One region of the Streptomyces sp. NPDC088794 genome, then DNA from elsewhere that is predicted to be linked to it. Evidence: riboswitches for the same ligand, from Rfam matches in the RefSeq annotation. Region 1 holds a riboswitch; the other holds the start of a gene.

The links. Region 1 has a riboswitch for cyclic di-AMP ahead of ACIP6U_RS15015 (transglycosylase family protein). Riboswitches for the same ligand answer to the same signal wherever they lie in the genome.
Region 2: another riboswitch for cyclic di-AMP. It lies ahead of ACIP6U_RS03320 (peptidoglycan DD-metalloendopeptidase family protein); the one in region 1 lies ahead of ACIP6U_RS15015 (transglycosylase family protein).

Annotation. Positions count from the first base shown of each region.
Region 1 is NZ_JBIVKB010000004.1:547,953-553,790, reverse strand. Features, by position in the region: gene ACIP6U_RS15035 (exopolyphosphatase) at 1-909, opposite strand, end outside; gene ACIP6U_RS15030 (DUF501 domain-containing protein) at 906-1,511, opposite strand; gene ACIP6U_RS15025 (septum formation initiator family protein) at 1,535-2,011, opposite strand; gene eno (phosphopyruvate hydratase) at 2,139-3,425, opposite strand; gene ACIP6U_RS15015 (transglycosylase family protein) at 3,713-4,414, opposite strand; cyclic di-AMP (ydaO/yuaA leader) riboswitch at 4,419-4,632, opposite strand; gene ACIP6U_RS15010 (transglycosylase family protein) at 4,802-5,767, opposite strand.
Region 2 is NZ_JBIVKB010000001.1:723,047-728,884, reverse strand. Features, by position in the region: gene ACIP6U_RS03335 (DUF6126 family protein) at 1-99, shown strand, start outside; gene ACIP6U_RS03330 (tyrosine-protein phosphatase) at 130-927, opposite strand; gene ACIP6U_RS03325 (alpha-galactosidase) at 1,107-3,185, shown strand; cyclic di-AMP (ydaO/yuaA leader) riboswitch at 3,492-3,661, shown strand; gene ACIP6U_RS03320 (peptidoglycan DD-metalloendopeptidase family protein) at 3,666-4,631, shown strand; gene ACIP6U_RS03315 (SGNH/GDSL hydrolase family protein) at 4,898-5,683, shown strand; gene ACIP6U_RS03310 (TetR/AcrR family transcriptional regulator) at 5,786-5,838, opposite strand, start outside.

The DNA of each region.
Region 1 (5,838 bases):
GTCGTGTTCGCTCACCACGACCTCCGTCGCCCCGGTCCGCTCCATGATCGAGAGCAGTACGAGGGCGCCCGCCCCGATGACGTCGACCCGGCCCGGGTGCATGGAGGGGATGGTCGCGCGTTCGGCGTGGGTGGAGGTCAGCAGGGACTCCGTGATCTCGCGGACGCGGTCGTAGGAGACACGGGAGTGGTGGATGGCCTGCGAGTCGTACTCGGGGAGGTTCTGGGCGATGGCCGAGATCGTGGTGACCGAGCCCGCCAGGCCGACCAGGGTGCGGGCCTCGCGCAGGGGAACCGTCCGCTCGGCGAGGTCCAGGGCGGCCTCGATGTCCGCGCGCATCGCCGTGATCTGATCCGGAGTGGGCGGGTCCGTCACCGCGCCGTCGTGGACGAGGTGGCGCTCGGTCATGCGGACGCAGCCGATGTCCACGGAGCGGGCCGCGCGGACCCGGTCGTCGCCGACCACGAACTCCGTCGAGCCGCCGCCGATGTCCACGACCAGGTAGGGCTTGGCGAGGTCGTCGCGGCCGGCGAGTTCCGCGGTCGCGCCCGTGAAGGAGAGCGCCGCCTCCTGGTCGCCGGAGACCACTTCGGGCTCGACGCCGAGGATGTCGAGGACCCCGCGCACGAAGTCGTCCCGGTTGGCGGCGTCCCGCGTGGCCGACGTCGCCACGAACCGCAGTCGGTCGGCGCCGTGCTCCTTGATGATCGCCGCGTAGTCACGGCAGGCCGCGAAGGTGCGCTCCAGTGCCTCGGGGGCGAGCCGTCCGGTGCGGTCGACGCCCTGGCCGAGCCGCACGATGGTCATGCGCCGGTCCAGGTCGACCAGTTCACCGGTCGCGGGGTTCACGTCCGCGACGAGGAGCCGGATGGAGTTCGTACCGCAGTCGATGGCGGCGACGCGGGTCACCGGTCACCCTCCTCGACGGGCTTGAACGCGAAGTACCCCGTGCCGTCCTCGCTCGTCTCCGTCTGCCAGCCCTCGCCCGTCGGCGGCCCGGGCACGGTCACACACGGACCCTTACGCCACCACTCCGGCAGCATCGCGATCGCCTCGTCCCCCAGCGGGTTCACGCCCGGCCCCGCGGCCAGGGAGTGCCCCACCAGTACGTGCAGGCACTTCACCCGGTCCGGCATGCCGCCCGCGCTCGGGAAGCCCTCCAGGACCTCGATGGCGTCGCGGCGGGCGATGTAGTCCTCGTGGGCGGCGCGGTACGCGGCGGCCAGTTCCGGGTCCGTCTCCAGACGGGCCGTCATCTCCTTCATGACGCCGTTCGCCTCCAGCGTGCCGATCGCCGAGGCGGCGCGCGGGCACGTCAGGTAGTACGTCGTCGGGAAGGGCGTGCCGTCGGGGAGGCGGGGGGCCGTCTCCACCACGTCGGGCTGACCGCACGGGCAACGGTGGGCGATGGCGCGCAGCCCGCGCGGCGGGCGGCCGAGCTGCTGCTCGAAGGCCGCCACGTCCGCGTCGGTGGGCTCGGTGCGCGGGGTGGTCGGCGGAGGGGTTTCCACTGCGGAATGTCTCTCTGGTCAGGTCACTGGTCGGAGGCGTCGGACTTGTCGACCCCGTCCCAGACGTTCGAGTACCAGGGGCGGTCGGCCGCCCCCAGGTCGGCGCGCGACTGCTTGGTCAGGTCCGGGTCGATCACGACGTAACCGGTCTCCCCGGGCATGACGTAGTGCAGCCGCTGCCGGATCTGCTGCTCGGCGTACGCGTCGTCCTGCCAGCGCGCCTTGAGGTCGCGCAGCTGCTCGACCCGCTCCTTGGCCTGCTGCCTCTGCCGTTGCAGATCGGCGACCTCGGCGCGCTGGGAGACGTACTGCCTTATCGGGTAGGCGAGCGCCACCACCAGCGTGCAGACGACGAGCGCGAGCAGGGCCGCGCGGCCGGTGAGCCGGGAGCGGCGGGCCTGGCGCTTGGTCTGCGAGCGGTAGACCCGCGCGGCGGTCTGCTCGCCGAGCAGCCGGATCCGGGTGGTGGTGGAGAAACGGTCCCGGTCCTTGACGGCCATGTCTCCGCCTCCCCTTTCACACGCGCGTACGTCCCCGCACACGGTACGGGACCGAGTACGGGGACGTACGTACGACTGGCTCGGGCTTGACCCTGTACGGCGCAGCCCTTGCCCTTGGCTGTACGGCTCAGCCCTTGAAGCGCGGGAACGCGGAGCGGCCCGCGTACACCGCCGCGTCGTCGAGGATCTCCTCGATGCGCAGCAGCTGGTTGTACTTGGCGACGCGCTCGGAGCGGGCCGGGGCGCCGGTCTTGATCTGGCCGCAGTTGGTGGCGACGGCGAGGTCGGCGATGGTGACGTCCTCGGTCTCGCCGGAGCGGTGGGACATCATGCACTTGAAGCCGTTGCGCTGGGCCAGCTCGACGGCGTCCAGGGTCTCGGTGAGCGAGCCGATCTGGTTCACCTTGACGAGCAGCGCGTTGGCCGCGCCGTCCTCGATGCCGCGGGCCAGACGCTCCGGGTTGGTGACGAACAGGTCGTCGCCGACGATCTGCACCTTGTCGCCGAGGCGGTCGGTGAGGACCTTCCAGCCGGCCCAGTCGTCCTCGTACAGCGGGTCCTCGACGGAGACGAGCGGGTAGGCCGCCACGAGCTCCTCGTAGTACTCGGTCATCTCGGCGGCCGAGCGGGACTTGCCCTCGAACTCGTACTTGCCGTCCTTGTAGAACTCGGACGCGGCGACGTCGAGCGCGAGCGCGATCTGCTCGCCGGGGACGTAACCGGCCTGCTTGATGGCCTCGAGGATGAGGTCGAGGGCGGCGCGGTTGGAGTCCAGGTTCGGGGCGAAGCCGCCCTCGTCGCCGAGGCCGGTGGACAGGCCCTTGCTCTTCAGGACCTTCTTGAGGGTGTGGTAGACCTCGGCGCCCCAGCGCAGCGCCTCGGAGAAGGACTCCGCGCCGATCGGGGCGATCATGAACTCCTGGATGTCGACGTTCGAGTCGGCGTGCGACCCGCCGTTCAGGATGTTCATCATCGGAACGGGCAGCAGGTGCGCGTTCGGGCCGCCCAGGTAGCGGAAGAGGGGGAGGTCGGAGGCCTCGGAGGCGGCGTGCGCGACGGCGAGGGAGACGCCGAGGATGGCGTTGGCGCCGAGCGAGCCCTTGTTGTCGGTGGCGTCCAGGTCGAACATCGCCTGGTCGATCAGGCGCTGCTCGGTGGCGTCGTAGCCGACCAGCTCCGGGCCGATCTGCTCGATGACGGCGAGGACGGCCTTCTCGACACCCTTGCCCTGGTAGCGGTTGGGGTCACCGTCACGCAGCTCGATGGCCTCGAAGGCACCCGTGGAGGCGCCGGAGGGGACGGCGGCACGACCCGTGCTGCCGTCGTCGAGGCCGACCTCGACCTCGACCGTGGGGTTGCCTCGGGAGTCCAGGATTTCCCGGGCTACGACGACGTCGATGGACGGCACGAGCATCTCCTTCTTCAATGTGACGCGGCTACGCGGGCCGCGATGGCTCTGCGGGACCGAGCCTAACCGTCCCGGGACGAACAGCCAGCCGATGGGCCGCCCCTTGGACAGAACCGAGAGTAAATTGTTTCCGAACGGAACAAAGCAGACGGGCAAAAAGAACCCCGCCCCGGTGCGTACGGGGGAACACGCACCGGAGCGGGGAGCCCGTGGGGACGGGGGAGGCCCTCACGTGACCTCCATGGTGGGGGACACGTCTGTCAGGCCGCTGTGGTTCGGCTACCAGGTCTCTGTCACTTGAGGTGCAGCTGCTGACCCGGGTAGATCAGGTCCGCGTCCTCGACGATGTCCTTGTTCAGCTTGAACAGCTTCTCCCAGCCGCCCTTGACCTTGTGCTTCTCGGCGATCGTGCTGAGGGTGTCGCCCTTGACGACCTTGTACTCGCCGTCGCCCTTCTTGACCTTCTTGCCGGTCGGGGTGGTGACGGTCTTCTTCGCGGCCGGACGGTCGGCGGAGCGCGAGGTGCTGGTCGAGTCGTTCGAACGGCTGCTGGTGCCACCGCTCGAAGAGCTGGACGAGTTCGAGGAGCTGGAGGAGCTCGACGAGCTGCCGCCGTTGTACGCGGCACCGGACAGGCCCGTGCCGCAGACCGGCCAGGCACCCTTGCCCTGGGAGGCCAGCACCTTCTCGGCGACGGTGATCTGCTGCGCCTTGCTGGCCTGGTTGGCCTGCGACGCGTACTGGGTACCGCCGTAGGCGGCCCACGTGGAGGCGGAGAACTGCAGACCGCCGTAGTAACCGTTGCCGGTGTTGATGGACCAGTTGCCGCCGGACTCGCAGCTGGCGACCGCGTCCCACTCGGACGCGGTGGCGGCGGAGGCGTTGCCGGCCGCCATGAGCGGGGCGGCGATGGCGACACCGGTCACGCCGGCGAGCGTGGCGACGCGGGTGGCCTTGGACGGACGACGGTGCTTGCCCTTGCTGGAAAACAGCATGCGGAGATCCCCTCACCGACGCCTGCGAGGTGAGCTGTCGGGTTCGGGCCGTGTGAGTTGCCCGGCCGCGCGCCTCTCGGCGCACGACTTCACCCCAAGCCGGTTCCGGCACTGTCTGCCGGGCCCGGCACTTACCTGGGTCCCCCGCTCCTGCCTACGGCGCTGTGAAGCGACGACTGTTCCCTACGGCCGCTGGCAGGATTCGGCGTTGCGGCATTCGGGGTCCGTGTTGACGAACGGTGATGACCGTAGACACGGATTCCGCGGAAACTCAAAGACGATCAGGGCATCTGAGAGTCATCCCACACTTTCACCAAACCGGACATTCAGTCCGAAGACCGTCGTTAACTCCCGTCGCTTTTCGCCCCGTTCAGCCCCTGTCCGCCCCTATTCGCCAGGAAGCTTCAGGGTCTGACCGGCCGCGATGTCGTTCGGGTCGGCACCGATGGCCTGCTTGTTCTCGGCGTAGAGCGCGCGCCACCCGCCGTCCAGGCCAAGGGAGTCGGCGATGGAGGCGAGAGTGTCACCGCCATGGACGGTGTACGACCCCTGCGCGGACCCTTCGGTGTCACTGGCGACCGTGTTCTCGTCGGCACTGGCGCCACGATGCCTGCCGGAGCCGACCGCGCCGGTGTCGACCAGACTCCAAGAGCCCGCGGCCTGCTCGGACTTGTCCGAGTCGTCACCCTTCGCCCGATCTGTCGACGAGCTGTCGCTTCCCTGTGACCCGCTCGCGGTCGGCTCGGACGGGGAGTCGGAGGGCGAGAGGTACTCGTCCGATTCGTCAGGGTTGGTCGAGGAATCGGACGAAGAGTCAGGCGAGGCCGACGGTGATGTGGACGAGTCCGTCGAGGACGAGTCGTCGGACGTACCACCGGGCGTGTTGGACAGGCCGGTGGAGCCGGAACCGTCCGAGGAGTCCGAGGAGGAGTCGGACGAGTCGTCCAGGATCCCGGTGTCGATGTCGGCCGACCCGTCGTCCTTCGACAGCCCCGTGGTCAGCCCGCAGGTGTGGAACGCGCCCACACCCTGGTCGTCCAGGATCTTCTCGGCGACGGCTATCTGCTGGTTGCGGCTGGCCAGGTCGGGGCGCGAGGCGTAGTCGAGACCGCCGTACTGCTCCCAGTCGTCCTGCGAGAGCTTGAGCCCGCCGTAGAAACCGGTCCCGTCGTTCTGGCTCCAGGAGCCGCCGGTCTCGCAGTTCGCCACCTTGTCCCAGGTGGTGCCGTCGGCAGCGCTGGCGCTCACCGCGCCGAGAAGCGGGATGGCGATGGCGGAGCCCGTCACGCCGGCCGCGACGAGGAGGGCCGGAGCCTGGCGGGGGCGACGGTGACGACCGTTCCCGGAGAGCATGCGGGGGCCTTTCAGAAGAGAGCGGTGACGAGTGCGACGCGTGGTGCTGGGCACCGCACTTGAACGGTGAA
Region 2 (5,838 bases), on a different contig from region 1:
CGCGCGTTGTGGGTGCGGCTGCTCATCTACATCGCCGCCGGGCACGTGTTCGCGGCGTTCCTGTTCCTGCTGTTCGAGGTCGGCGCGGGCGCCAAGTAGTGCCGACCGTCGGCCGGTTGGCCGCCGTGGTCAGTCGAGCAGGCGCTCGCGCAGCCGCTCCCGGATCTCAGGGGTGACGCCCAGGCCCTGCTCCAGGTAGGTGTCGACGTCGCCCCACGTCTCCTCGATGGTGTCGAAGGCCGCCGCCAGATACTCGGCGCGCGCCTCGAAGAGGGGGCTGAGCAGCTCCATGACCTCGGGGGAGTACGCGGACTCGGCACCGCTGCTGCGGCGCACCTTGTAGCGGCGGTGCTTCGCGTTCGACTCCAGGTAGTCGGCGATGATCGCCTCGCGTTCGACGCCCAGGGCGAGCAGCGTCACGGCTATGGACAGGCCCGCGCGGTCCTTGCCCGCCGCGCAGTGCATCAGCGCGGGCACGCTGTCCTCGGCGAGCGCGTGCAGTACGCGTGCGTGCTCGGCGGTGCGGCCCTTGATGATCGTGCGGTAGGAGCTGATCATCCGGTTCGCGGCCTTGCCGTCGCCGAGGATCTCGCGCAGCTGCTCGATCTCGCCGTCCCGGACCATCGTCCAGAAGTCGGCGCCGTGGGCCGGGTCGGTGAGCGGGAGGTTCACGTTCAGCACACCCGGCAGCTCGACGTCCGGGCCCTCCAGCTTCTGGTCGGCCGCGTTGCGGAAGTCGAAGATCGTGTGCAGCCCCAGGGACGAGAGGAACACCGCGTCCTCCGCGGTCGCGTGCGCCAGATGCCCGCTGCGGAACAGCACTCCCTGCCGCACCCGCCGTCCGTCCACCGTCGGCAGCCCGCCCACATCGCGGAAATTGCGGACTCCGGTCAGCTCGGGCTCGGTCGACGGGATCTGCTGCGTCACGGGGGCTCCTCCCAGTCCACCCGGCCGGCGCGGCTCGGCATGATGGCCGACGGGGTGCGTCTTCGACGATACGACACAGGTTCCGGGGGCAATGAGTTGTCCACAGGCGTTGCCTCGGGCGGCACGACCATTGATGATGTTGGTCCTTGGTCGCGTCTGTTGGGAAGTGTGGGAGCTTGATGCTGGAGATCGCCGACAACGGTCGTACGTGGCTCCTCTCGGGGCCGCTGAGCAGTTACGCCGTCCATCTCACCGAGGACGACGTCCTGCTGCATCTGCACTGGGGCCCCCGGATCGAGCTCGCCGACGCCGAGGCGCTGGCCGCGCTTCCGCAGCCCGAGTACCGGGGCTTCGAGTCGCAGCTCGACGGGCGCGAGGAGTACCCCGTCGAGGGCGGCCCGCGCTTCGTCCGGCCCGCCCTGTCGGTGCGCACCGAGGAGCGGCGCGGCACGGAGTGGCGGTTCGAGGCGTACGAGTCCGAAGAGGGCGAGGACGGCGAACTGCGGCTGCGCTTCCGGGACGACGGGCTCGCCATCACCCTGCACTACCGGATGCGGCACGACGTCGTGGAGCGCTGGGTGACCCTCGACAACGAGGGGCCGGTCGTGGAGCTGCTGCGCGCGGACTCGGCGACCTGGACGCTGCCCGACCGCGAGGGCTGGCGGCTGTCGCACCTGCACGGCCGGTGGGCGGCGGAGTCACAGCTGGCCTCGGTACCGCTCACCTACGGCGAGAAGGTCATCGGCAGCCGCCGCGGCCACACCAGCCACCAGCACCTGCCCTGGGTCGCCCTGGACACCGACGCGACCGAGGAGCGCGGTGAGGTGTACGGCTGCGCGCTCGGGTGGTCGGGCTCCTGGCGGATCGCGGTGGCGCAACTCCCCGACGCGCGCGTGCAGATCAACGGTGGCGTCGGGTACGACGAATCCGGGCTGCTGCGTCTCGCGGCGGGGGAGTCCTTCACCACCCCTGTCTTCGCCGGTCTGTGGAGCGACGGAGGCTTCGGCGGCGCGAGCCGTGCCTGGCACGCCTACCAGCGGACGTACGTCATCCCGGACGCGGACCGGGACCGGCCCGTGCTGTTCAACTCCTGGGAGGCCACCGAGTTCGACATCTCCGAGGAGCAGCAGGGCGCCCTCGCCCGGCAGGCCGCGGCGATCGGTGTCGAGCTGTTCGTGGTCGACGACGGCTGGTTCGGCAAGCGTGTCAACGACCGGGCCGGACTCGGCGACTGGACGCCCAACCCCGACCGCTTCCCCGGGGGCCTGAAGCCGCTCGCCGACGAGGTGCACGCGCTCGGCATGCAGTTCGGCATCTGGGTCGAGCCCGAGATGGTCAACGCGGACAGCGACCTGTACCGCGCGCACCCCGACTGGGTGCAGTTCCAACCGGGACGAAAGCGGACGGAGTTCCGCAATCAGCTCGTACTCAACCTGGCCCGGCCGGACGTCCAGGAGTACCTCTGGGAGAAGCTCGACGCCATCCTCTCCAGCGCCCCGATCGACTACGTCAAGTGGGACTTCAACCGCTGCTTCACCGACGCCGGCTGGCCCGGCGAGGCGTATCCGCAGCGGCTGTGGATCGACCATGTGCACGCGCTGTACGCCCTGTTGGACCGGCTGCGGGCGGCGCACCCGGGAGTCTCCTTCGAGTCCTGCTCGGGCGGCGGCGGGCGGATCGACCTCGGGATCATCAGTCGCACGGACGAGGTGTGGACCTCCGACAACACCGACCCGCTCGACCGGCTCGCCATCCAGCACGGCTTCACCCAGATCCACCCCGCGCGCGTGATGGCCGCCTGGGTCACCGACAGCCCCAACACCCAGCTCAACGACCGGGTCAGCTCGCTGCGCTTCCGGTTCGTGAGCTCCATGGCGGGCGTGCTGGGCGTCGGCGGCGACCTCACCCGGTGGACCGAGGAGGAGCTGGCCGAGGCGGGCGACTGGGTCGCCCTGTACAAGGAGATCCGGCGCCTCGTGCAGCAGGGTGACCTCTACCGGCTGCGGGCCCCGCAGGGCGGGCTCAGTGCCGTCCAGTACGTACTCGGGGACGAGTCCGTGGTCCTCGCCTGGCTCCAGGCGCAGAGCTACGGCGAGCCCGTGCCCGCGCTGCGGCTGCGCGGGCTGGACCCGACAGCATCGTACGAATGCCTCGAAACGGGCGAAGTTCACAGGGGTGCCGTACTGCTGCATCACGGACTTCGGACCGGACTGCGCGGCGACTTCGATGCGACGGTTCTCCGGCTCCGTCGCATCTGACTCTTCTGTCCGAATTGGCGCCTTGGTTCGCCTTCGTTCCAACTCGCTCTGGAATAAGGCGGACTGGGGTGGCGTCACGTGAGGAGCGTCATATCCGTGACCGTGCGTGGTTCTGCATGTCCACGTAATGCACGTGCTTTTCAAGGGTGTTTGTGCCTGGTGGCGGGTCCTTAATTCACGCAGGGTGACCGTGAATTCTCACAAGGGATCAAGAGAAACGTATTCACAGGGAACCTCTACTTGTTCCTTCGCGTCCTGGTCGCTTACGTTCGCCACCAATCCGGACGGACGCCCAATCCTGCCGCCGACCGGAGTCCGCACAACTCACCCGTGAACGGCAGGAGCGGGGGACCCACAGGTACAACCGCCTGTTCCGGTCTCCGGAAGAGGCTTGGGGTAAAGCCGTGCCGAAAAGCACGGCCGGGCATCTCCAGCTCGCACCCGACAGCTCACCTCGCAGGCGCCGGAGAGGAATTCGTCATGCCCGCGAAGGGTAAGCACCGCCGCCCCAAGTCCCAGCGCCTGACCCGCACCATCGCCGTCGCCGGCACCGGGGGCGCCGCGCTCGCCCTCCCGCTCATGGGGGCCACCGGCGCCCACGCGGCCACCTCGGAATCGGCTTCCCAGGCGGTTTCGGAAAAGGCCGTCCAGTCGCTTCCGGATGTCGAGAAGACGTCGGTCCAGCAGAAGTCGACGGCACAGAAGTCGGCCAAGAAGAGCACAGCCAACACCCAAGGTGTGCGCACCTATTCGGTGCGGTCCGGCGACTGGCTCGCGAAGATCGCCGACGAGGAGAACGTCACCGGCGGCTGGCAGAAGCTCTACTCGGACAACCGTGCGGCCGTAGGCGACGACCCGTCGCTCATTCATCCCGGTCTGAAGCTCACGCTCGGCAAGAAGGCCGCGACCGGCACCACCGAGTCCGCGCCCTCTTCCTCGTCGTCCTCCTCGTCTTCCTCGAAGAGTTCCTCCTCGGACAGCCAGGCCTCCTCGAACTCGACGAGCACGCAGTCCGCCGACTCCGCCACCAGCTCCAGCGGCTACACCCTCCCGGTCAGCGGCGCCACCATCGGCACCGGCTACCGCGTCGCCGGCAGCATGTGGTCCAGCGGCTATCACACCGGCGTCGACTTCGTCGTTCCGACCGGCACCTCGCTCAAGGCCGTGGCCGCGGGCACGGTCGTCTCCGCGGGCTGGGGCGGCGCGTACGGCAACCAGGTCGTCATCAAGCTGAACGACGGCTACTACGCCCAGTACGCCCACCTCTCGCAGCTCTCCGTCTCGGCCGGCCAGACCGTGACCGAGGGCCAGCAGATAGGCCTCTCCGGCGCGACCGGCAACGTGACCGGACCGCACCTGCACTTCGAGATCCGTACGACCCCCGACTACGGCTCCGACGTCGACCCGGTCGCGTACCTCCGTACGAAGGGCGTCGCCGTCGGCTGACGCACCTCCCGCACCACCTGCCTGACACGCTGCCGAAGGCCGGATCCCGATCCCCGGGTCCGGCCTTCGGTGTGACGTGGTGCCGCCTTCGGCAGGGCGTTCCAGCCGTCAACAGCCGTGGCCGGAAAGCTATTCCTGGTTTGGTGAACACTTTAGGAGTGGCTTATCTCACCGCACGTCAACCCTTTCCTACGGTCGCGTAGGTCACATTCGAAGGTGAATCATGTTCGCTTGTGGCAGACGATTCGAAGAGTGACAGCAGATCAGTGATCGGGTCGTACGTTGCGGTGGGGGACAGCTTCACCGAAGGCGTCGGCGACCCCGGCCCCGACGGGGCGATGGTCGGTTGGGCCGACCGGTTCGCGGTACTGCTCGCGGACCGGGAGCCCGAGGGCCACTTCACGTACAACAACCTCGCCGTACGCGGAAAGCTGCTCGACCAGATCGTGGCGGACCAGCTTCCGCAGGCCCTCGAACTCGCCCCGGACCTGATCTCCTTCAGCGCGGGCGGCAACGACATCATCCGGCCCGGCACCGACCCCGACGAGGTCGCCGAGCGTTTCGAGCTGGCGATCGCCCGGCTCACCGAGTCGGCCGGCACCGTCCTGGTGACGACCGGCTTCGACACCCGAGGCGTCCCCGTGCTGAAGCATCTGCGCGGCAAGATCGCCACCTACAACGGACATGTGCGCGCGGTCGCCGACCGGTACGGCTGTCCCGTGCTCGACCTGTGGTCCCTGAAGACCGTCCAGGACCGCCGGGCCTGGGACGACGACCGGCTGCACCTCTCGCCCGAGGGTCACACGCGTGTGGCGCTGCGCGCGGGCCAGGTGCTCGGTCTCGAGGTGCCGGCCGACCCGGACCAGGCCTGGCCCCCGCTGCCACCCCGCGGCACCCTGGAGGTCCGGCGGGACGACGTGCACTGGGCGCGCGAGTACCTGGTGCCGTGGATCGGGCGGCGGCTGCGCGGCGAGTCGTCGGGCGACCACGTCACGGCGAAGGGCGCGCTGTCCCCGGACGACATCAAGTCGCGGATCGCCCGGGTGGCCTGAACGATGCCAGCGGTGCGGGCCGTGCCGACCTGAAACGGCGCGGCCCACACCGCTGGAGTATGGAGATGGCCGGCCCCGAAGCATGGGGTGACCGGGTGGCTTTCATCGCTCCGAAGCGGTCAACGCCTCCTGCGCGAGACCCAGTTCACGGGCCA